Regions from separate parts of the Kaistia sp. SLG-1 genome, predicted to be linked through region 1. Evidence: predicted binding sites of a transcription regulator. Region 1 holds the regulator's gene; the other holds the start of a gene.

Region 1 (15,897 bases):
GAGCACCACCGTCATGGCGATGATCGGGCCGCCGAGCTCCCGCGCCGCCGTGATCGCGGCGGGGATCGGCGGCACGCCCTCGTCCAGATGCCGGTTGACGTTCTCGACCACGATGATCGCGTCGTCGACGACCAGCCCGATGGCGAGCACCAGCGCCAGCAGCGTCAGGAGATTGATCGAGAAGCCGAGCGCCAGCATGACCGCGAAGGCGCCGATCAGCGACAGCGGGATGGCGATGGTCGGGATCAGGACAGAGCGCAGCGAGCCGAGGAAGGCGAAGATCACCAGCGTGACGATCACCAGCGCCTCCAAAAGCGTCAGGATCACCTCGCGGATCGAGCTGTTCACGAAATCTGTGGAGTCGTAGACGATGGCGCCGCGCAAGCCCGCCGGAAGCTGGTCGTGGATCTCGGGAAACACGGCGCGGACGCCGGCGATGACGTTGAGCAGGTTGGCGCCGGGCGCCACCTGGATGCCGATATAGACCGCCTGCTTGCCGTCGAAGGCGACCTGCGATTCATAGTCGTCGGCGCCCAGCGAGACATTGGCGACGTCCTTCAACCGGACAATCGCGCCATTCGCCGATTTGACTACCAGATTGCCGAATTCGGTGACGCTGTGCAGGCTGGTCGAGGCGGTCAGATTGACCTCGACCATCTGGCCCTTGGTCGTGCCGAGCCCGGCGATGTAGTCGTTCCGCTGCAGCGCCGCGGCGATGTCGGTCGCCGTCAGATTGTAGGCGGCGAGCTTGGCGGGATCGAGCCAGGCGCGCAGCGCGAAGTTTTGGCCGCCGAGGATTTCGGCCGTCTGCACGCCGGGCACCGCCTGCAGCTTCGGCTGCACGACGCGGGTCAGATAGTCGGTGATCTTGTTGCGCGGCAGCACGTCGCTATCGAAGCCCATATACATGGCGTCGATCGTCTGCCCGACCTTGACGGACAGCACCGGCTGCTGGGTGCCCGAGGGCAGCTGGTTGATGACCGAGGCGACCTTGGTGTTGATCTCGGTCAGCGCCTTGTCGGCATCGTAGTTCAGCCGGAGATAGATGGTGATGATGTTGACGCCGGTCTGGCTGGTCGAGCTCATGTAGTCGATGCCGTTGGCCTGGGCGATGGCGTTCTCCAGCGGCGTGGCGATGAAGCCGGCGATGACGTCGGGATCTGCGCCGTAATAGGTGGTCGTCACGGTGACGACGGTGTTCTCGGTGCGCGGATATTGCAGCACCGGCAGCGAGCCGATGGCGCGGAGCCCCAGCACCAGGATCATCAGGCTGACGACGATCGCCAGCACCGGGCGGCGGATGAAGAGATCGGTGAAGTTCATGGCTCACCTTGCCGGGGCGGACCCGCCGCCCCGCCTGATCATTTGTCGACCGGCTTCGGGTTGGCGTCGTTGGCCGGCTGCACCGTGTTGTCGATCCGCACCGGCGTGCCGTTGCGCAGCTTGAGCTGGCCGGCGGTGACGACGGTTTCGCCTTCCTTGATGCCGTCCAGGATGGCGATCTGGTCGCCGCGCGTCGGGCCGGTCGTGACGAAGGCCTGCCGGGCGACCATCTGAGGCTGGCCCTTGTCGTCCTTGCCCTTGTCGTCGACCAGATAAGCGATGTCGCCGTAGGAATTGTAGGCGATCGCCGTCTGCGGCAGCGTCACGTGGCGCTGCGGCGCCGCCGTCTCGATGTCGACGGTCGCGAACATGCCGGGCAGCAGCAGGAAATCCTTGTTCGCGACCGAGGCGCGGATCAGCACCGTCCGCGTCGCGGTATCGACCTGCGCGTTGATCGACGAGACCTCGCCGTCGAAGATGCGATCGGGAAAGGTATCAACCTTGGCGGTGACGGGCTGCCCCTTGCGGATCGACGCCAGCGCCTGCTGCGGCACGTAGAAATCGACATAGATCGGATCGAGCTGCTGCAGCGTGACGATCGGCGTTCCGGCGGGGAGATACTGGCCGAGATCGACCTGGCGGACGCCGAGCCGGCCGGCGAACGGCGCCTTGACGGACTTGTAGTCGACCAGCGCCTGCTGCTGATCCGCGAGCGACTGCGCGCTCAGCATATTGGCCTTGTCGGTATCGACCTGCTGCTGCGGAATGGCTTGGGTCTTGAGCAGGCGGTTATCGCGCTCATAGACGGTGCGCTGCAGATCGGCGGTCGCCTTCAGCGCGTTCAGATGCGCGATGTCGTCGGAAGCCTCGAGCTGCAGCAGCGGATCGCCCGCCTTGACGTCGGCGCCGGATTCGAAATGCAGCGCCGCGACGATGCCGGGCACCTCGGCGCTGAGATTGGCGCCGTTGACCGCCCGCACGCTGCCGACCGCCTCGAGCGTGGAGCGCCAGTCCTGCGCGGCGGCGACCGTCGTCGAGACCGTCTGCGGCGGGTTGGCGAGCGACGCCATCACCTTCTCGATCATCGACGCCTTGAACAGCTGGAAGCCGAAGACGCCGCCGAGGACGATGCCGGTCAGGACCAGCATGATCACCATGCGCTTGATCATCTCGCCACCTTCGCAACGGTCGGCCCGGCAAGCGCGTTTCGGCGATCGTCGGCGACAGCTGCACATATAAGGCGGCGGCGGCGTGGGTCGAGTTCAGGGGCGCGCACCGCGCCGTTCCCTGATGTCGCAGGGGCGAGCGGCGCCAAGCTGCGAGAGTGCAAGCAAGGCCCTCACCCTACCCTCTCCCGCAGGCGGGCGAGGGTTTTGGCCGGCGCCCTTCAGCTACATCGAGTCTCGGGGAGACGCGCAGGCGATCCCCCTCTCCCGCGAGCGGGAGAGGGTTGGGGTGAGGGTCCCGGAGGCTTACGCGCAGGCGGCCGGCGCGATGCGTTCCTTCGGATCGCCGTTCCGCGTCGCATGGATCGGCGCCTTGGACGCATCGCTCCAGCGCGTATCCGGCCACCAGCGCTCGGTCGGGGCGAAGGGCGCGGCGACCGTCTGCCCCGGCGGCGGCAGGATGACCTTGACCGATTGGCATTGGGCAGCCCGCAGAAGCCGCTCCGCCGGTTCCGTCCAGCTGTGATGCGCCAGCTTGAACAGGCCCCAGTGCACCGGCAGCATGACCTTGCCGCGCACGGCGAGATGGGCGTCGACCGCCAGCTCCGGGCCGAGATGCCAGTCCGGCCAGGTCTCGTCATACTGGCCGGCGTCGATCAGCGTCAGGTCGAACGGCCCCAGCCTCTCGCCGATCTCGGCGAACTGGCTCTGCCAGCCCGTATCGCCCGAATACCAGACGCGATGCTTCGCGCCGGCGATGGCAAAGCCGGCCCAGAGCGTGTTCGACGCGAAGGGCGAGACCCGGCCCGAACCATGCCGCGCGGGCGTCGCCGTCACCGTGATGCCGTCGATTTTGGCCGGCTCCCACCAGTCGATCTCGACGATCCGCTCCGGCGCAATGCCCCAGCGGCGCAGATGCGCGCCGACGCCCAAGGGAACGACGAACCGCGCCGTCATGTTCTTCATGGCGAGGATCGCCGGATAGTCGAGATGATCGTAGTGATCATGCGAGATCAGCACGAGGTCGACCTGGCGCAGGAGATCGGCCGACGGCCCGACATCGAAGAAACGCTTCGGCCCGATGAAGGGGACCGGCGACACGCGCTCGCCGAGGATCGGATCGATCAGGATCTTCTTGCCGTCGAGGGCGAGCAGCATAGAGGAATGGCCGAACCAGGTGATCGCGAACGGCGCGTCCTCGACCGGCACGATCGGCGGCGCCTGGAACGCCCGCGCCGGCGCCGCGTCGGACGTATAACGGAATTCCCGCACCAGGCCGCGCATCGTATCGGTCCAGACGGCCTCGGGATGCCAGAACTTGCCCTTATCGTATTGCTGCGACGTCTCGTACGAGCCCGGCTTGCCGCCGAACACGGCATAGGCGCGGGTGAACCCCGCCCCCAGCAACGTCATCAGGACGACAGCCGCCACGAGTGCATAGATCACGCGCCACCTCCGCATGCGTCGCTCACGAGGGTTGCGTCGTTCACGAGGCGGCGACGGCATCGCAAAGCCGGACGATCATGTTGCAGAGGATCTCGCGATCGTCCGCCAATTCCTTGAAGCCCCGGATCGCGGCGACCATCATCTGGCCCGTCAGATCCGGCTCCGCCCTGCCCGCGTCGACGAGAACTTCCGAGACCATCCGCCCGAACACGATGTGGCTGCGCCGCACCGGCTCGAAGCTGATGTCGAACATGTCCCTGGCGTCCGGGTTGGCCCGGACCAGGTCGAAGCCTTCCAGCGCCCAGGACAGGCAGACATGCCGGAGCTTTGACGCCAGGTCCGGCTCACGCGGGATTTCCTCGGCGAGCTGCGCCAGCTTTCGCGAGACGATGAGATCGATGACCGCGCCGAAGACGTCCCGCTTCTGCAGGAAGCTCGCATAGAGCGTCGGCCGCGAAATGCCGGCGGCGGCGGCGATGTCGCTCATGGTGGTGCGCGCCAGGCCATAGCGGATGAACACCTCGCTCGCGGCCTCGGCAATCTGCTGACGCCGGTCGGCATCGGATCGGGTCTTGGTTTCGGTCATGGATTTTACATATCAACAAAAATTGTAAATTACAATAGGTAGCGGTCGGGGCTGCCGGATCGCCCATGGGTTGAGTCCCGAGCGCCGGTGGTCCGGGCCGGCTGTCCGAGGCCCGGCTCGCCGATCGTGCCGAAAGAGCCCGCGAACCGCGCGAATCGAGCCGGGAAATCGCATCGCGACACACCGGTGATCGACCATCCGCGCATCCCGCTGATCGCCTCGTGATTTGACAAAAATACCAAAAACGTTAAATCGTAAAGGCGATCCCCACCCCTTCAACATCGCTTCGAGGCTCGTCATGACGACTTCCAAGGTTTGGTTCATCACCGGCGCGAGCCGCGGCTTCGGGCGCATCTGGGTCGAGGCGGCGCTTGCCCGCGGCGACAGTGTCGCGGCGGCCGTGCGCAAGACTGCCGCCCTCGACGATCTGGCGCGGCAATATCCCGACACGCTCCAGGTGCTGTCGCTCGACGTCACCGACCGTGACGGCGTCGCCCGGGCCGTCGCCGAGGCGGCGGCGCGCTTCGGCCGCCTCGACGTCGTGCTCAACAATGCCGGCCATGGCTGCATGGGCGCGGTCGAGGAAGTCGCCGCGGAAGACGTCCGCGCCACCTTCGAGACCAACGTCTTCGGCTCGCTCTGGGTGATCCAGGCGGCGCTGCCGCTGCTGCGCGCGCAGGGCTTCGGCCACATCCTGCAGATGTCGAGCGTGGCGGGCGTCGTCGCCCTGCCGACGGCCGGCATCTATGAAGGCGCCAAGTTCGCGGTCGAGGGCATCGTCGAGGCGCTCGCCGGCGAAGTCGAACGGTTCGGCATCAAGGTGACCCTGATCGAGCCGGCCGGCTACGCCACCAGCTTCCTCGAGGGCCCGACGATGAAGCAGGCGACGGAGATCCCCGCCTACAATGTCGTCCGCGAGGAGCTCGCCGAGCGCCTCACCGCCGACCAGCTCGGCGATCCCCGCGCCACGGTGCCGGCGATCCTGAAGCTCGTCGATTCCGACAAGCCGCCGCTCCGGCTGATCCTCGGCGACCTGCTGCCGCTGGTCAAAGACATCTACGCCGACCGCATCCGCACCTGGGAGTCCTGGGAAGACGTCTCCAAGGCGGCGCTCCGCCTCTGATCCGCTTCGTCGCGGCCCGGACTCCTCCCGTCCGGGCCGCGAGCCGCCGATCCTCTCCAACCATGCATGAGTGCCAGACCATGACGCAGTCCGCAGGCCGGTTCACGGGCCAGACGATCATCGTGACCGGAGCCGGCGCCGGCATCGGCCGCGCCACGGCGCTTCGCCTCGCCGCCGAAGGCGCGCGGGTCCTCGCCGCCGACATCTCGGCCGACAACCTCGAAAGCCTGGCGCAACAGGCGCCGGCCGGAAGCGTCGTCGCCGTGGTCGGTGACCTGACCGAGCAGTCCTTCATCGACACCCTCGCCGCCGCCAGCGACGGCAGGATCGACGGCGTGGCGAACATTGCCGGCATCACTGACGGCTGGCTGCCGCCGGCCGAGATGGACGACGCCACCTGGCACAAGGTGTTCGAATTGAACCTGACGGCGCCGATGCGGCTCGCCCGCGCGGTGCTGCCGCAGATGCTCGCCCGCGGCAAAGGCAATTTCGCCTTCGTCTCGTCCGAGGCCAGTTTCCGCTCGTCGCTGTCGGGCGTCGCCTATACCAGCTCGAAGCACGGCCTGAACGGCCTGGCGAAATCGATCGCCTTCTACTACGGCACCAAGGGCATCCGCTCCAACGTCGTCGCGCCGGGCGGCGTCAAGACGGGCATGGATACGCGGTTCCGTTCGGACTATGCCAAGGAGATCACGGCCCCGATCCTTGAGACCGCGCCGCCGTCGGTGGAGCCCGACATCATCGTCCACTCCATCCTCTGGCTTCTCTCGGACGACTCGCCGAACATCAACGGCGTCATCCTGCCCTGCGACGGCGGCTGGACGACGATGTAGTCGGGATCCCGGCCGCCCACGCTCAAACCGGAGCCCCGGTTCTCGATGCCGGAGGCGGACGACGATCGCCCGCCTTCGTCCCGCGATCGCGCGTCCAGCGCCGCCCAGCGATCGCGCTCCTGCCGCGCTGCCTTGCGGAACGCATGGGGAACAGTTATTCTGTTCGCGTTTTGTACCTTGACGATTCTGTCGTCCCCCTTGGCAAGGCCCGCAGCGCGAGATCACCATGCTCACTCGGAAGCAGTATGAACTTCTCCTGTTCATCAACGAGCGACTGAAGGAAGCAGGCGTCCCTCCCTCTTTCGATGAAATGAAGGACGCGCTCGACCTGCGCTCCAAGTCCGGCATCCATCGCCTGATCAAGGCGCTGGAGGAACGTGGCTTCATCCGCCGCCTGCCCAACCGGGCCCGCGCGCTGGAGGTCGTCCGCCTCCCCGAGACGATGACGCCGACCCTGGCGCGGCCGAAGAAGCAGGCCTTCTCGCCGAGCGTGATCGAGGGCAGCCTCGGCCGGGTCCGCCCGGTCGAAGAAATGCCGGATCTCGCACAGCCCGTCATTATCCCGGTGATGGGCCGCATCGCCGCCGGCGTGCCGATCTCGGCCATCCAGACGCAGAGCCATTCGATCTCCGTTCCGCCGGAAATGCTGCGCGCCGGCGAGCATTTCGCGCTCGAAGTGCGCGGCGATTCGATGATCGAGGCCGGCATCCTCGACGGCGACACCGTGCTCATCCGCAAGAGCGACAATGCCGATTCCGGCGACATCGTCGTCGCGCTGGTCGACGAGGAAGAGGCGACGCTGAAGCGGCTCCGCCGCAAGGGCGCGTCGATCGCGCTCGAAGCCGCCAACCCGGCCTATGAGACGCGCATCTTCGGACCCGACCGGGTCCGCATTCAGGGCAAGCTGGTCGGCTTGCTCCGCACCTACTGATCGTCCGGCCCCGGCTCGTAGCGCGGCATCCACGGCCGGCGCACCGGGGCATAGGCGGTCAGGACCTCGAAGCGGTCGGCAAGCTGGATCGGACGCAGTCCGGCTTCGGATTGCGTCTCGACGTTTGTCGGCGGGAGGATGTCTTCATCCTCGGCACTGCGCTCGATTTCGGCATCGCGCTCCTGGAAAGCGTTCTCTTTGGCATCGCCCTGGTCGGCAGAGCGCCGCTCGGGATCGCGCGCTTCGGCAGTGCGCTCTCGAGCCAGGCGCTCTCGTGCATAGCGCTCCGGCGGAGCGGCCTGGGGGACATTGGACAATTCGGTTTGGGCCGGCGCGGACAGGACAGGGACGGGTTCCGCCGCTCCAAGCCGGGAAGCCCCCTCGCCTGCACTCGCCAAAGCCTCGTGATCAACGCGCCCCAACGCAATGACTGACCTTTGCCGGTCGGGAGGCAGCGTGCCCGGCGCGGCTCCGGCTTCGGTTCCAGACGCCTCGGCAGCGGCAAGATCCCCGACATCCGTCGCGTCGGCGGCGCGGCTCTCCGTTTCATCGTCCCGAGCTGGCGGCAGAGCCGTCCCGCCGCCGGGGATGACCGCCTCGGCGGTCACGGAGGCCGCCGCCGTATTGGACGTGCGCGGATCGGCGGGAAGGTATCCGTCAGCTGGGGCGATCGGAGCATTCGACGCGATTGGCTCGTCCGGGGCGGTCGGGCCGTTCGGGGCGGTAGCCTTGGCCGGCTCCGCCGGGGCGGCCGGATCGGCCAGCCCCTCCATCGAATCGGCTAAAATCCCCTCGCGCTGGATCAGGGCGATCGAGCCGGCGCGGCGGAGCGCATGCCGGTCGAGGACGGCCGTGTGCAGGCCGCAGCTTGCCGGCACTGCGAGCGGGCTGACGATCAGCACCGCGCGGCGGCAATCCTCTTCAAACGCGGAGCGGTCGAGCGCCAGCGCCACCAGGCCGCCATCCGGCAGCCGGCCGACGCAGCCGGAGGCGTCGCATCCGCCGGCCTGCACGACGCCGGGAAGCGCCGCGTCGCGCGGATCGCCGTCCGAGCGCAGCCAGATATCGGTGACGAAGCGGTCCTGCTTGCGGGCGACGATCGAATGGCGGCCGTCCTCGCCGCGCAGCGCGATCTGGCGGCCGTCGGCGCTGACGAGCAGGCCTGGCCGCGCCGGATAGAGCGCCAGGGCGGCGCCGAGGACCATCGGCGCCAGCCCGGCGAGCCGCCAGCGCTCGCGCCAGAGCGCCAGCCAGGCGAAGCCGGCGATGAAGATGAGAAGGGCCGTGGCGCTCGGCATGGCGGCGCCGCCCGATTGCCCGGACCATTCGCTGACCTTGGCGGCGACGACGAGCATGCCGTCGATGCCCCAGCCGACGATGGCGAGCGGCGGCGCTTCCAGCCCGAACGGCATGAGGAGCACGGCGATCAGCGCCGCCGGCATGACGAGGAAATCGGTCAGCGGCATCGCCGCGACATTGGCGAGGATCGAGAGCGGCGCCATGCGCTGGAAGTGATAGAGCGCGAAGGGCGTCGTCCCGAGCCCGCCGAGGAGCGAGGTCACCACCATGCCGCCGCCGAATAGCAGCAGTCGCCGCGAGAGGAGCGCGGCGCGGCCTCGCGGCAGCGTTGCGTTCGTCGCCAGGCGCCGCCGATGCCGCTCGGCCATGAGCTCGAAGCCGGCGACGAGCGCCACGGTGGCGGCGAACGACATCTGGAAGCTGGCCGAAAGGATGCTCTCCGGCGTCACGGCGAGCACGACCAGCCCGGCGAGCGCGACGTTGCGCATCGAGATCGCCCGCCGGTCGGCCAGGATGGCGAGGAAGGCGATCGAGGTCATGACGAAGGAGCGCTGCGCCGCGACATCGAGACCGGAGATCAGCAGGTAGAAGCCGCTGAGAAGGAGCGCGGCGATGGCAGCCCATTTCTTGATCGGCCGCCGGAGCGCCAGCGCCGGCACCAAAGCGAGCCCTGCCCGGACGGCCCAATAGATCGCGCCGGAGACGAGCGCCATGTGCAGGCCGGAGACGGAAAGGATGTGAGCGAGCCCCGACAGGCGCAGCTCGTCCTCCGTCTTTTCCGAAAGCCCGCCGGCATCGCCGATGATCAGCGCCGTGGCGACGTAGCGGCTCTCGCCGATCAGCGACGCGTCGATGCGGGCGCGGATCGCCTCGCGGATGTCCTCCAGCGGCGCGCGCAGCCGGATCGACAGCGGCGCCGGGCCGAGATCGACCCGCTTCACCTTGCCATAGGCAAACCCCGTCGCGCCGACGCCGCGATAGAAGGAATCGCGGGCGAAATCATAGCCGCCCGGCAGGACCGGACCGGAGGCGGGGCGGAGCCGGGCGAGCGCCGAGATCCCCTCGCCCACCTTCGGCACGTCGCGGCCGCGCACCGTCACGGTGACGCGTTGCGGGATGGTCGTGATCCGTCGCGCGTCCAGGCCGGCGACGAGGATCGTCAGCCGATAGCCGCCGCGCCGGGCCTTGCGCGCCTCGACCCAGCCGGTGACCGTGCCGGTCACCTGCCGCTCCAGCACCCGCGTCGCGAGCGCGTCGGTGCGCAGCTTGCTCGCGGTCGCCCCGGTCGCCACCATGGCGAGGAGCAGCGTGAGCCGTACCAGGCCGGCCCGGCGGCGCCCGGCCCATGCCATGCCCCAGAGGACGAGCGCCAGCAGCGAGAGCGCCACCGCCGAGGGCTCGGAGGGAAGCGCGAAATAGAGAAGCGAGCCGACGCCGAAGGCGACCGGAAGCCAGAGAAAGCCGCGCCCCGCCTCGATCTCGCGCTCCAGCCACGCGCCGGTGCCGAGGCGGAGAAGGTCGAGGCGGTCGGCAAGGCGTGCGGCCAAGCGAGCGTCCGCCGGCGCCTGCCACCGGCGCGCGAGATCCGGCGCCGGCGGGTCGCGGACGCCTTCAATTGGGTGCGGATCGCTTTCGGCCATGGCCCCCGCCTTTCGCCCGAGCGCCCCGCTATGCTACATGACCCACCGCAGTTCGCCGAGTGGCGAGAATCCATGCCCCTTGCGGCTTCCCGCACATCTGGAACCCCTCATGTCCAAACCAGTTGTCACCCGTTTCGCCCCCTCTCCAACCGGCTTCCTCCACATCGGCGGCGGGCGCACGGCCCTGTTCAACTGGCTCTATGCGAAACACACGGGCGGCAAGATGCTGCTCCGCATCGAGGACACCGATCGCGAGCGCTCGACCGACGCGGCGATCGACGCGATCCTCGACGGCCTGAAGTGGCTCGGCCTCGACTGGGAGGGCGAGACGGTGTTCCAGTTCGCCCGCGCGCCGCGCCATCGCGAAGTGGTCGAGGAACTGCTCGCCGCCGGCAAGGCCTATCGCTGCTACTGCACGCCCGCCGAGCTCGACGCGATGCGCGAGAAGGCGCGCGCCGAGGGCCGCGCCCCGCGCTATGACGGCACCTGGCGCGACCGCGACCCGTCCGAGGCGCCGGCCGGCGTCAAGCCCGCCATCCGCATCAAGACGCCGCTCGACGGCGAGACCGTGATCGAGGATCAGGTCCAGGGCCGCGTCGTGATCCCGAACAAGGATCTCGACGACCTCGTGCTGCTGCGCTCCGACGGCAACCCGACCTACATGCTTTCCGTCGTCGTCGACGACCACGACATGGGCGTCACCAACGTCATCCGCGGCGACGACCACCTGACCAATGCCGCGCGGCAGATGGTGATCTACCAGGCGATGGGCTGGGAAGTGCCTGTCATGGCGCATATCCCGCTCATCCACGGCTCGGACGGCGCCAAGCTTTCGAAGCGCCACGGCGCGCTCGGCGTCGATGCCTATCGCGCCATGGGCTACCTGCCCGAGGCGATGCGCAACTATCTGGTCCGTTTGGGCTGGGCGCATGGCGACGACGAGATCATGTCGCTCGAGCAGATGATCGAGTGGTTCGACATCGTCGATGTCGGCCGCTCCGCCTCCCGCTTCGATTTCGCCAAGCTGGAGAATCTGAACGGCCACTACATGCGCGCGACGGACGACGAGACGCTGCTGAAGATCTTCATCGACACCCTGCCCTATCTGCCGGGTGGCGAGGGCATGGCCGTGCAGTTGACACCGGAGAAGACCGAGCAGCTCCGCATGGCGCTTCCGGGCCTCAAGGACCGCGCCAAGACGCTGGTCGAGCTGAAGGACGGCGCCAATTTCTTCATGGTGCAGCGCCCACTGCTCCTCGACGAGAAGGCCTCGACCATTCTCGACGACGCGGCGCGCGCGCTCCTGAAGGACGTGCACGCGGTGCTGGAGACCGTTGCGGAATGGACCGTCGAGGCGACGGAAGAGGCGGTCAAGGCCTTTGCCGAGTCGCGCGAGCTGAAGCTCGGCAAGATCGCCCAACCCCTGCGTGCAGCCCTGACCGGCCGCGCCACTTCGCCGGGTATCTTCGACGTGCTGATCGTTCTCGGCCGCGAGGAGAGCCTCGGCCGCATCGCCGACCAGGCCCGATAAAATCAAGCGCCGCGGCGGTTTTGCACCACTCCGCCGCGGCGCTTTTATTGATACCAGAACCTTATAATAGCTCCCGCTCCGGCCGCTTGCCGCGATGCAATAAATCGGATACCCAGAGGACCGTAAATTCCTCTGGTAACGCGCCCCTCGCCATTCCGGCGACCGACGCGCCAGCACCCGCCCGAACACACATTTCCGCAAGGGGGTAGGTTTCATGAGCGAAACCAAGGCGACACTTACGATCGGCGACGACACCTGGGATTTCGGCGTTAAGCAAGGCACGCTGGGGCCCGACGTCATCGACATCGGTGCGCTCTACGCCAAGACCGGTCGCTTCACCTATGACCCCGGCTTCACGTCCACCGGCGCCTGCGACAGCAAGATCACCTTCATCGACGGCGACAAGGGCGTCCTGCTCTATCGCGGCTATCCGATCGAGCAGCTCGCCGAGAACGGCGACTTCCTCGAGACCTGCTATCTCCTGCTCTACGGCGAGCTTCCGACCGCCGCCCAGAAGGCCGATTTCGATCAGCGCGTGACCTATCACACGATGGTCCACGAGCAGATGTCGCGCTTCTTCACCGGCTTCCGCCGCGACGCGCATCCGATGTCCGTCATGGTCGGCGTCGTCGGCGCGCTTTCCGCCTTCTACCACGACTCGACCGACATCTCGGATCCGCATCAGCGCATGGTGGCGTCGCTCCGCCTGATCGCCAAGATGCCGACGATCGCGGCCATGGCCTACAAATACCATGTCGGCCAGCCCTTCGTTTACCCGCTGAACTCGCTCGACTACGCGTCGAACTTCCTGCGCATGTGCTTCGCCGTGCCGGCGGAAGAGTACAAGGTGAACCCGATCCTCGCCCGCGCGATGGACCGCATCTTCATCCTGCACGCCGACCACGAGCAGAACGCCTCGACCTCGACGGTCCGCCTCGCCGGCTCGTCGGGCGCCAACCCGTTCGCCTGCATCGCGGCCGGCATCGCCTGCCTCTGGGGCCCGGCGCATGGCGGCGCCAACGAAGCGGCGCTCAACATGCTGCAGGAGATCGGCTCCGTCGATCGCATCCCGGAATACATTGCCCGCGCCAAGGACAAGAACGATCCGTTCCGCCTGATGGGCTTCGGCCACCGCGTCTACAAGAACTACGACCCGCGCGCCAAGATCATGCAGAAGACCTGCCATGAGGTGCTCGGCGAGCTCGGCATCACCGATGATCCGATCCTCGAAGTGGCGCTGGAGCTGGAGCGCATCGCACTGCACGACGAGTATTTCGTCGAGAAGAAGCTCTACCCGAACATCGACTTCTACTCCGGCATCACGCTGAAGGCGCTCGGCTTCCCGACGACCATGTTCACCGTGCTGTTCGCGCTCGCCCGCACCGTCGGCTGGATCGCGCAGTGGAAGGAAATGGTCGAGGATCCGAGCCAGCGCATCGGCCGTCCGCGCCAGCTCTACACCGGCGCCCCGGCCCGCGACTACGTCCCGGTCTCGAAGCGCCACTGAGCGCTTCGGCCAGAAAATGCAAAAGGGCGCCCTCGGGCGCCCTTTTTGTTTTTCGACCGCGCTCGTTTAGCTGCGCGATCGGTCGCACGCTCCACCGTCATCCCCGCGAAGGCGGGGATCCATACAGCCGCGGAATCGGGAGTTTCGTACGAGAGCCAACTCGGCTGAATGGATCCCGGGTCAAGCCCGGGATGACGGCGAGGATGGCATGGGAGACGGAGTGCGAGAATGAAACGTCGGGGCGCACCACACGGGGCGCCCCCCGACCCTCAGCCGGCGGCGCGAGCCTGCGCCAGGACCGCCAGCACCGTCGCGGCGGCGCGTTCGGAGGGGCGGACGCCGCCCGTGCTCATCAGCGCGTCGAGGCGGGCGAAGCCGTCGAGCTGGGCCTGGCGCGCCGGACCGTTGGCGATCAGCGGCGCCAGCGCCTCGGCGAGCATCTCCGGCGTGCAGTCATGCTGGATCAGCTCCGGCACATAGAGGCCATCGAGGATGATGTTCGGCAGCGTGGCGAAGCGCCCGACGATGAAGCGCTTGGCAAGTTGTGCCTCCCAATCCGAGACCCGGTAGCCGGCGACGAGCGGCACGCCGGCGAGCGCCAGCTCCAGCGTCACCGTGCCGGACGCCGCGAGCGCCACCCGCGCTTGGCGGAAGGCGGCGAGCTTCGCGTCCTCGCCGGTGACGATCACCGGCTGAACCGGCCAGTCGCGCGTCGCCTCGCGCACCATGGCCTCGAGGCGCGGCAAGGTCGGCAGCACCAGGTCGAATGCCTGCCCGCGCTGCCGCAGCAGGCCGAGCGCGGCGCCGAACGGGCCGGAGAGGCGCGAGAGCTCCATGCGCCGGCTGCCGGGAAGCACCAGAACGGTCGGCCGCGCGCCGTCTCTAACCGCGAGATCGGCAGCGCTCGGCTGCAGTTCCGGGATTTCGCTCAGGAGCGGATGCCCGACATAGGTCGTCGCCGGCCCGCCGAGGCGGCGCATCACCTCCGGCTCGAAGGGCAGCAGCGCCAGCACATGATCGATCGTGCCGTACATCTTGCGCGCCCTGCCCGGCCGCCAGGCCCAGACCGTCGGCGCGACATATTTCACGATCGGCAGGTTCGGCAGCCGCTTGCGCACGCGGCCCGCCACGCGGCGGTTGAAATCCTGCGCGTCGACCAGCACGAGAATGTCAGGCGGATTGGCGACGATCGCCTCCACCGTCTGCCGCATGCGCTTCAGGATCGTCGGCAGCTTGGCGATCACCGCGCCAAAACCCATCGCCGTCAGGTCGTCCATCGGATAGAGGCTGCGGAGGCCCTCGTCGATCATACGATGGCCGCCGACGCCGCGGAACGACAGCGCGCCGCTCCATTGGCCATCCAGCGAGCGCATCAGCCCGGCGCCGAGGATGTCGCCTGACTCCTCGCCCGCGATGAGGAAGACGTCGAGCGGTCGAACGGCGGGCAGGCTCATCGATCGAGCCCGACGATGAAGAGACCCGTCTCGTCGGCGATGCGCACGATATCCTCGATATTGGCGGCGATGACCCCACCGGCCTCGACGGCGACGCCGGCAAGCCCCGCCTCGGCGGCGAGCTCGATCGTCCGGGGACCGATCGACGGCAGGTCGAGCCTGCGATCCTGTCCGGGTTTCGGCGCCTTCACCAGGACGCCGGACTTGTGGCCGAGCTTGATGCGGCCATTGGCGCGCAGATCGCGGCAGCGCTCCAGCATCAGATCCGTGCCCTCGGCCGCCTCGACCGCGAGAATCCGCCTTCCGCCGACGACGACGCCCTGGCCGATATCGAAGGGCCCGAGCGCGCGCACGACCTCCTGGCCGAAATGCGCCGCGTCGATGTCCTCTTCCCGCGGCTGGTGCGCGCCGAGCACGCCGGGCGGCACGAGAATGTCAGGCGCGATCTGATGCGCGCCGACCAGCTCGAAGCCGTGCTCCTCGAAAATCCGGCCGACGGAAGTGAGGAGATGATCGTCGCCGCCCCGGAACATGCCGAGCACGCGCGGCAGCAGCTTCAGCGAACCCCAGTCGACGCGAAGCCTGGAAATGCGCGGCCTGAGAACGGTGCCGACGAAGACGACCTGGCGGCAGCCGTTGCGGCGCAACACGCCGGACAGCTTGCCGAAGGCGCCGATATGGATCCACTCATGCGGATAGCGCTCGACGGCCTCGGCTTCCGCGAAGCCGTAGATCGGCAGCAGGAAGACCTTGCGGCCGGCCTTGAGCGCGGCCTCGGCGACGACGATCGGAAAGGCGCCGCCGCCACAGATGATGCCGAGCGTGCCCAAATCGGGCTCGCTCGGGGATGGGACGGCCGCTTCCGTCACGGCCGGCCTCTCACGCGTCCGCGTCGTGATGTTCGGCCGCCACGATGCGCGGCACCGTCAGGCGGCGCTTGCCGCGCTGGCGGATGAAGCTCACGACATGCATGACGTTGGCGTCGTCCTGGTAGCGATCGGCGACCGTCTCGATGCGCTCGGCGAGCTGGCCGGGTCCAAAGAACAGGTCGCGATAGG
Region 2 (5,171 bases), 570 kb from region 1:
GGACATAGCCGCTCAGCGTCAGCGTCTCCGAGCCGCGCGCCGCCGCGAAGACGAAAGGCGACACGGCGCCCGGCGATACCGCCGAACGGCGCAGCTCCATGCTGGCGGGCAGGATCTTCTTGAGCGCCTCGGTCAGGCTCGAATAGGCGGCCGAGGACGAGGCCTCGCCGACGATGTCGTATTTCCGGCCGGTCAGCGAGACGAAGCCCTTGTCGAGCTGCGCCAGCTGCGTCAGCGCGAATTTGAGCGCGCCGATCCAGTCCATCTTCGGATCGCCGTCGGCGACGCGAACGTGATCGACGATCGAATGCTCGGGAAAGAGCTTCGCCGCCATGCCGAGGACCTCGTCATGCGCCGCCACCGACGGCACATAGCCGGTCAGGACCAGGCTGTCGCCGGTATGGTCGGCCCGCCAGACATAGGGATCCACGGCCGCCGGCAGCAGATCGATCGTACCGATGCCGATGCCGACCGGCCGCTTGCTGCGACGCGCCTCGATCTCGGCAAGCGCCATCTCGTAATCGGCAACCGTCTTCGCCTTGGCCTCGACGGAGAGCAGCGATCCGTCGATGACGATACGCCCCTGGCTGAAGCGGGCCAGCTGGTAGGCGGAGAACACGGCGGCGAAGGCGAAGCCGTCCGGCACGCCGGAGGCGAGCTGCGTGGTATCCTCCACGGGCGTTCCGGGCAACGCCGTCGCGAGCGCGTCGGCGATATCCCGCCGGACCGCGACGGAGGGCACGAAGCCGGTGAGCTTGACCGAGGTGCCGTCATAGTCCGCGACCCAGGAGAAATTCTCGCTTCGCGGCGGCAGAACCCGGACGTTCCGCAATTGCCCACCCGCCGGCACGCCGCCGGACAGGGCCTGCGCCGCCAGCGCGAAGTTCGCCTCGTCCCGCGCCGTGCCGTCGACGGACAGGCTGGAGCCGGTCAGCGTCACCGTGCCGATATCGAGCTCGGCGAGCCGCTGCAGCGCGAAATCGACGAGAGCGAGGTAGCCGGAGGGCTGGCCGCGCGCCAGAACCAGGGTGCCGTCCAGCGTCACCGAGGGCAGGACGCGGGCAACGGATGCCAGCACGGCCTGCCGCGCCTCTTCGGAAGGAGCGTAGCCGGTGATGGCGACGCCGCTCGCGGTACGCGTCGCCGACCAGATATAGGGCGACTGGAGCGGGATGATGCCGCTGCCGTCGACCACCCGATCGACGCCCCAGACGCGGCCGGCCGATTCGACGGCCAGGCGCTGCGCCAGCAAGGTCGGCGACGTGCCCATGACCGTGACGGAGCGACCGCTCACCTTGCCGGTTGCCCAGGGCTGGCCGTCGATGGCCAGCTGCGCGTCGACACGCTCGCCGATGTCGCGCGCGACCCGGCCGGACGTCATGAACAGGGCAAGAAGCGTCAGGATCGTCACGATGACGAGGCCGGGAATCAGGCACAGGCGCCATGCGCTCATCGCCGAAGTACTCCCCGCGTCCGGCGCGCATCGGCAGGCAGCCTCGACAACCAGGCTGACAAGGCGCGTTGCTTCGCGCTGCTTTCCATGTCGCCTCCCTCCCGAACGCCGGAGCCCGCGCCAGAGAAGGCTCCGGTTCGGCTGACGAGTGCTGGGGACGATCCTCGCCGAATTGGCCGAGGCGCCGCAAGCGCATGTAAGCCGTCATCCCCGGCAAGCTTGCCCGGGCGACGATGCAGATGGCGTGTGTTGCTCGAATGTCGGGCGCGAACCGCGCGCTTACTGGACGCTCGGCGGGTTCTTGCCGATCCAGTCATCCGCCATGGCAAGGGCGGTGCGTCGCTCCGTCTCCGTCGCAACGGAGAAGGCCTGTTCCTGCAGCTTCTGGATCCAGCCGTCTGTCGCCGGGGCGCGATCCCGCGCGATCGTCAGGAACATGAGGCCGACGACCGGCTGCCGCGTGACGCCGTCGCCTTCGAACAGCATGTGCCCGAGAAGGGCCTGGGCACCGACATTGCCCTTGTCGGCGGACAGCTTGGCCCAGCGAGCGGCCTGGCGCGGATCCCGGTCGCCGCCCTCGCCGTCATAATACATGCGGGCGAGATTGAGCTGGGCGTCGGAGTCGCCGAAATAGGAGGCGGCGTAGGAGAACATCTGACGCGCGCGGCCGAAATCCGGCTGGACGCTGTTCGGGATGCCATCGCGATAGTAGGAGCCGAGCGCGACGAACGCATTGGATACGAAGCGCGCGGACGGCGCGTTCGGATTGTCGTCGGCATGGGCGTCGGCGACTTCGCTGAACAGCTCGAAGGCCTTCACGTCGTTCTTGGTGAGGCCGTCACCCTCGGCATACATCCGCCCGAGCTTCCACTGGGCGACCGCGTGTCCCTTGTCGGCGGCAAAGGTCAGCGCTTCGACCGCCGTCGTCTTGTCGCCCTGCTTGTAGGCGTTGAAGCCGAAGCGGAAGGCCTCCACCGGCGTCGCGTTACGGTCGAGCGTACGGGCGTCGAGGGCCAGCGCCTGTCCCGACCACGCACCGAGCCCGGCCAGGACGGACATGCCAAATAGGGCGACGCCGCCGAACGCGTTATAGAATCGCATTGCACGTCATACCATGCTTGCCGCCCGCGCCCGCCGACGGCCAAAGGGCCATCAGGGTCGTCGAAGCGAAGTTCTCTTTCCGTTCCGCGACGTCGCGGAAATTTCGATTTCCGGAAATATGGGACTGGTTTCGGGCGAATCCGAGGCGGTTGCAGGCGCGTTTGACTACGCGCGCCATCACAGCTCCGTGTACCGCTGAAGACCAACAAGATTTTGTGCCGACAATACGCAAGGTTTGTCCTATCCGCCCCCGGATGAAAGCGACGGTCGTTTCACTTTATGGCTGAAAGGCGGCAATTGCGGCGGGCCGGTAGCCCCGGCGGCGAGATGCGAAACCAGTGTTGCGGGACCGCAACATGGAATCGTAGCGGGACCGGGCAATACGTCGTCAGGGTTGTCGGCCGGCCTGGCGCCGGAAAGCGGCCGGCGGCTCGCGTCAGAATGAACAAACGAGGAACACACTCGCGCCCTCGCATGAGGCGTGGCAAAATTCCGTCTTGATTCGCCGCCTCCATCACGCCATTGCACGGGCCACACAACAACGGATGACCATGGCAGAGATCGACGACCTATTCGGAGCCGGTGGAACCGCGCGCGCAGTGAAGCCGGCAGAGACGCCCCGCGAAGAGGCCGCCCCGCGGCGTACGGCGGCGCCACTCGCGGCCGAAGGCAGCTATTCCGCCGCCGACATCGAGGTCCTCGAGGGGCTCGAGCCGGTGCGTCGTCGCCCCGGCATGTATATTGGCGGCACCGACGAGAAGGCGCTGCATCACCTGTTCGCCGAAGTGATCGACAATTCGATGGACGAGGCCGTGGCCGGCCACGCCACCTTCATCGATGTCGAACTCTCGGCCGATGGCAGCGTGACGGTCACCGACAATGGCCGCGGCATCCCGGTCGACCCGCATCCGAAGTTCAAGGACAAGTCGGCGCTCGAAGTCATCATGACGACGCTGCATTCCGGCGGAAAGTTCGATTCCAAGGTCTACGAGACCTCGGGCGGCCTGCACGGCGTCGGCGTCTCCGTGGTCAATGCGCTGTCGGAACTGCTGGAAGTCGAAGTCGCGCGCGGCAAGCGGCTCTATCGCCAGACCTTCTCGCGCGGTCATCCGACCTCGACGCTCGAAGCGGTCGGCGAGGTCCACAATCGTCGCGGCACCAAGACCCGCTTCAAGCCGGATCCGCAGATCTTCGGTGCCGAGGCCCATTTCAAGCCCTGGCGCCTGTTCGCCATGACCCGCTCGAAGGCCTATCTGTTCGGCGGCGTCGAGATCCGCTGGACCTGCGCGCCGGAACTGCTGGATCCCGAGGGCGCGACGCCGCCGTCGGCGGTCTTCCACTTCCCCGCCGGCCTGAAGGACTTCCTGGCGGCCGAGCTCGGAGCCGAGAAGACGATCACGTCGCAGATCTTCGCCGGCCGCACCGACAAGGCGAGCGGGCACGGCGCGGCGGAATGGGCGATCGCCTGGTATCCGGGCGACGGCTATGTCCGCTCTTACTGCAACACGATCCCGACCGCGGAAGGCGGCACGCATGAGCAGGGCCTGCGCATGGCGCTGCTGCGCGGCCTCAAGGCCTATGCCGAGCTCTCCGGCAACAAGCGCGCCGCCGCGATCACCGCCGAGGACGTGATGACGTCCTGCGCGGCGATGCTGTCGGTCTTCGTGCGCGAGCCGGAATTCGTCGGCCAGACCAAGGACAAGCTGTCGACGGCGGAAGCGACGCGCATCGTCGAGAAGGCGATCGGCGATCCGTTCGACCATTGGCTGGCGGCAGCGCCGCAGGAAGCCTCGCGCCTGCTCGACTGGGTCATCGAGCGCGCCGAGGAACGGCTGCGCCGGCGGCAGGAAAAGGAAGTCAACCGCAAGACGGCGGTGCGCAAGCTGCGCCTTCCCGGCAAGCTGGCGGACTGCAGCCAGAGCGCGGCCCAGGGCAGCGAGATCTTCATCGTCGAGGGTGATTCCGCAGGCGGCTCCGCCAAGCAGGCGCGCAATCGCACCAGCCAGGCCGTCCTGCCGCTGCGCGGCAAGATCTTGAACGTCGCCAATGCCGGCCGCGAGAAGATGGCGCAGAACCAACAGCTGGCCGACCTGATGCAGGCGCTGGGCGTCGGCGCGCGCACCCACTATCGCGACGACGATTTGCGCTACGACAAGGTCATCATCATGACCGACGCCGACGTCGACGGCGCCCACATCGCCTCGCTGCTGATCACCTTCTTCTATCGCGAGATGCCGTCCCTGATCGACAAGGGGCACCTCTATCTCGCAGTGCCGCCGCTCTATCGCATCAGCCAGGGCGGCAAGACGCTCTACGCCCGTGACGACCAGCACAAGGAAGACCTGCTGGCGACCGAATTCAAGGGCAAGGGAAAGGTCGAGATTGGCCGCTTCAAGGGCCTCGGCGAGATGCTGCCCGGCCAGCTCAAGGAGACGACGATGGATCCCGGCAAGCGCACCTTGCTGCGCGTCGGCATCGTTGACGGCGATATCTCGCTCACCCAGGATGTCGTCGAACAGCTGATGGGCAACAAGCCGGAGGAGCGCTTCCGCTTCATCCAGGAGCGCGCCGTCTTCGCCAAAGAGCTCGATATCTGAACGCGACACGGGATTGTCGC

Evidence for each region. The regulator LexA, encoded in region 1, represses DNA repair genes until DNA is damaged. The targets are predictions, from matches to a motif close to TGTTCNNNNTGTGTTCNG.
Region 2: parE (DNA topoisomerase IV subunit B) is a predicted target of LexA. The motif match lies at 2,996-3,013, and genes of this name have one in related genera.

What each region holds. Positions count from the first base shown of each region.
Region 1 is NZ_AP048544.1:3,043,058-3,058,954, forward strand. Features, by position in the region: gene AC6HZP_RS13795 (efflux RND transporter permease subunit) at 1-1,323, opposite strand, end outside; gene AC6HZP_RS13800 (efflux RND transporter periplasmic adaptor subunit) at 1,362-2,492, opposite strand; gene AC6HZP_RS13805 (MBL fold metallo-hydrolase) at 2,796-3,935, opposite strand; gene AC6HZP_RS13810 (TetR/AcrR family transcriptional regulator) at 3,976-4,521, opposite strand; gene AC6HZP_RS13815 (SDR family NAD(P)-dependent oxidoreductase) at 4,820-5,644, shown strand; gene AC6HZP_RS13820 (SDR family NAD(P)-dependent oxidoreductase) at 5,725-6,477, shown strand; gene lexA (transcriptional repressor LexA) at 6,704-7,408, shown strand; gene AC6HZP_RS13830 (ComEC/Rec2 family competence protein) at 7,402-10,254, opposite strand; gene gltX (glutamate--tRNA ligase) at 10,385-11,878, shown strand; gene gltA (citrate synthase) at 12,093-13,385, shown strand; gene lpxB (lipid-A-disaccharide synthase) at 13,655-14,839, opposite strand; gene AC6HZP_RS13850 (LpxI family protein) at 14,836-15,708, opposite strand; gene lpxA (acyl-ACP--UDP-N-acetylglucosamine O-acyltransferase) at 15,719-15,897, opposite strand, start outside.
Region 2 is NZ_AP048544.1:2,477,657-2,482,827, reverse strand. Features, by position in the region: gene AC6HZP_RS11140 (OmpA family protein) at 1-1,453, opposite strand, end outside; gene AC6HZP_RS11135 (tetratricopeptide repeat protein) at 1,733-2,554, opposite strand; gene parE (DNA topoisomerase IV subunit B) at 3,106-5,151, shown strand.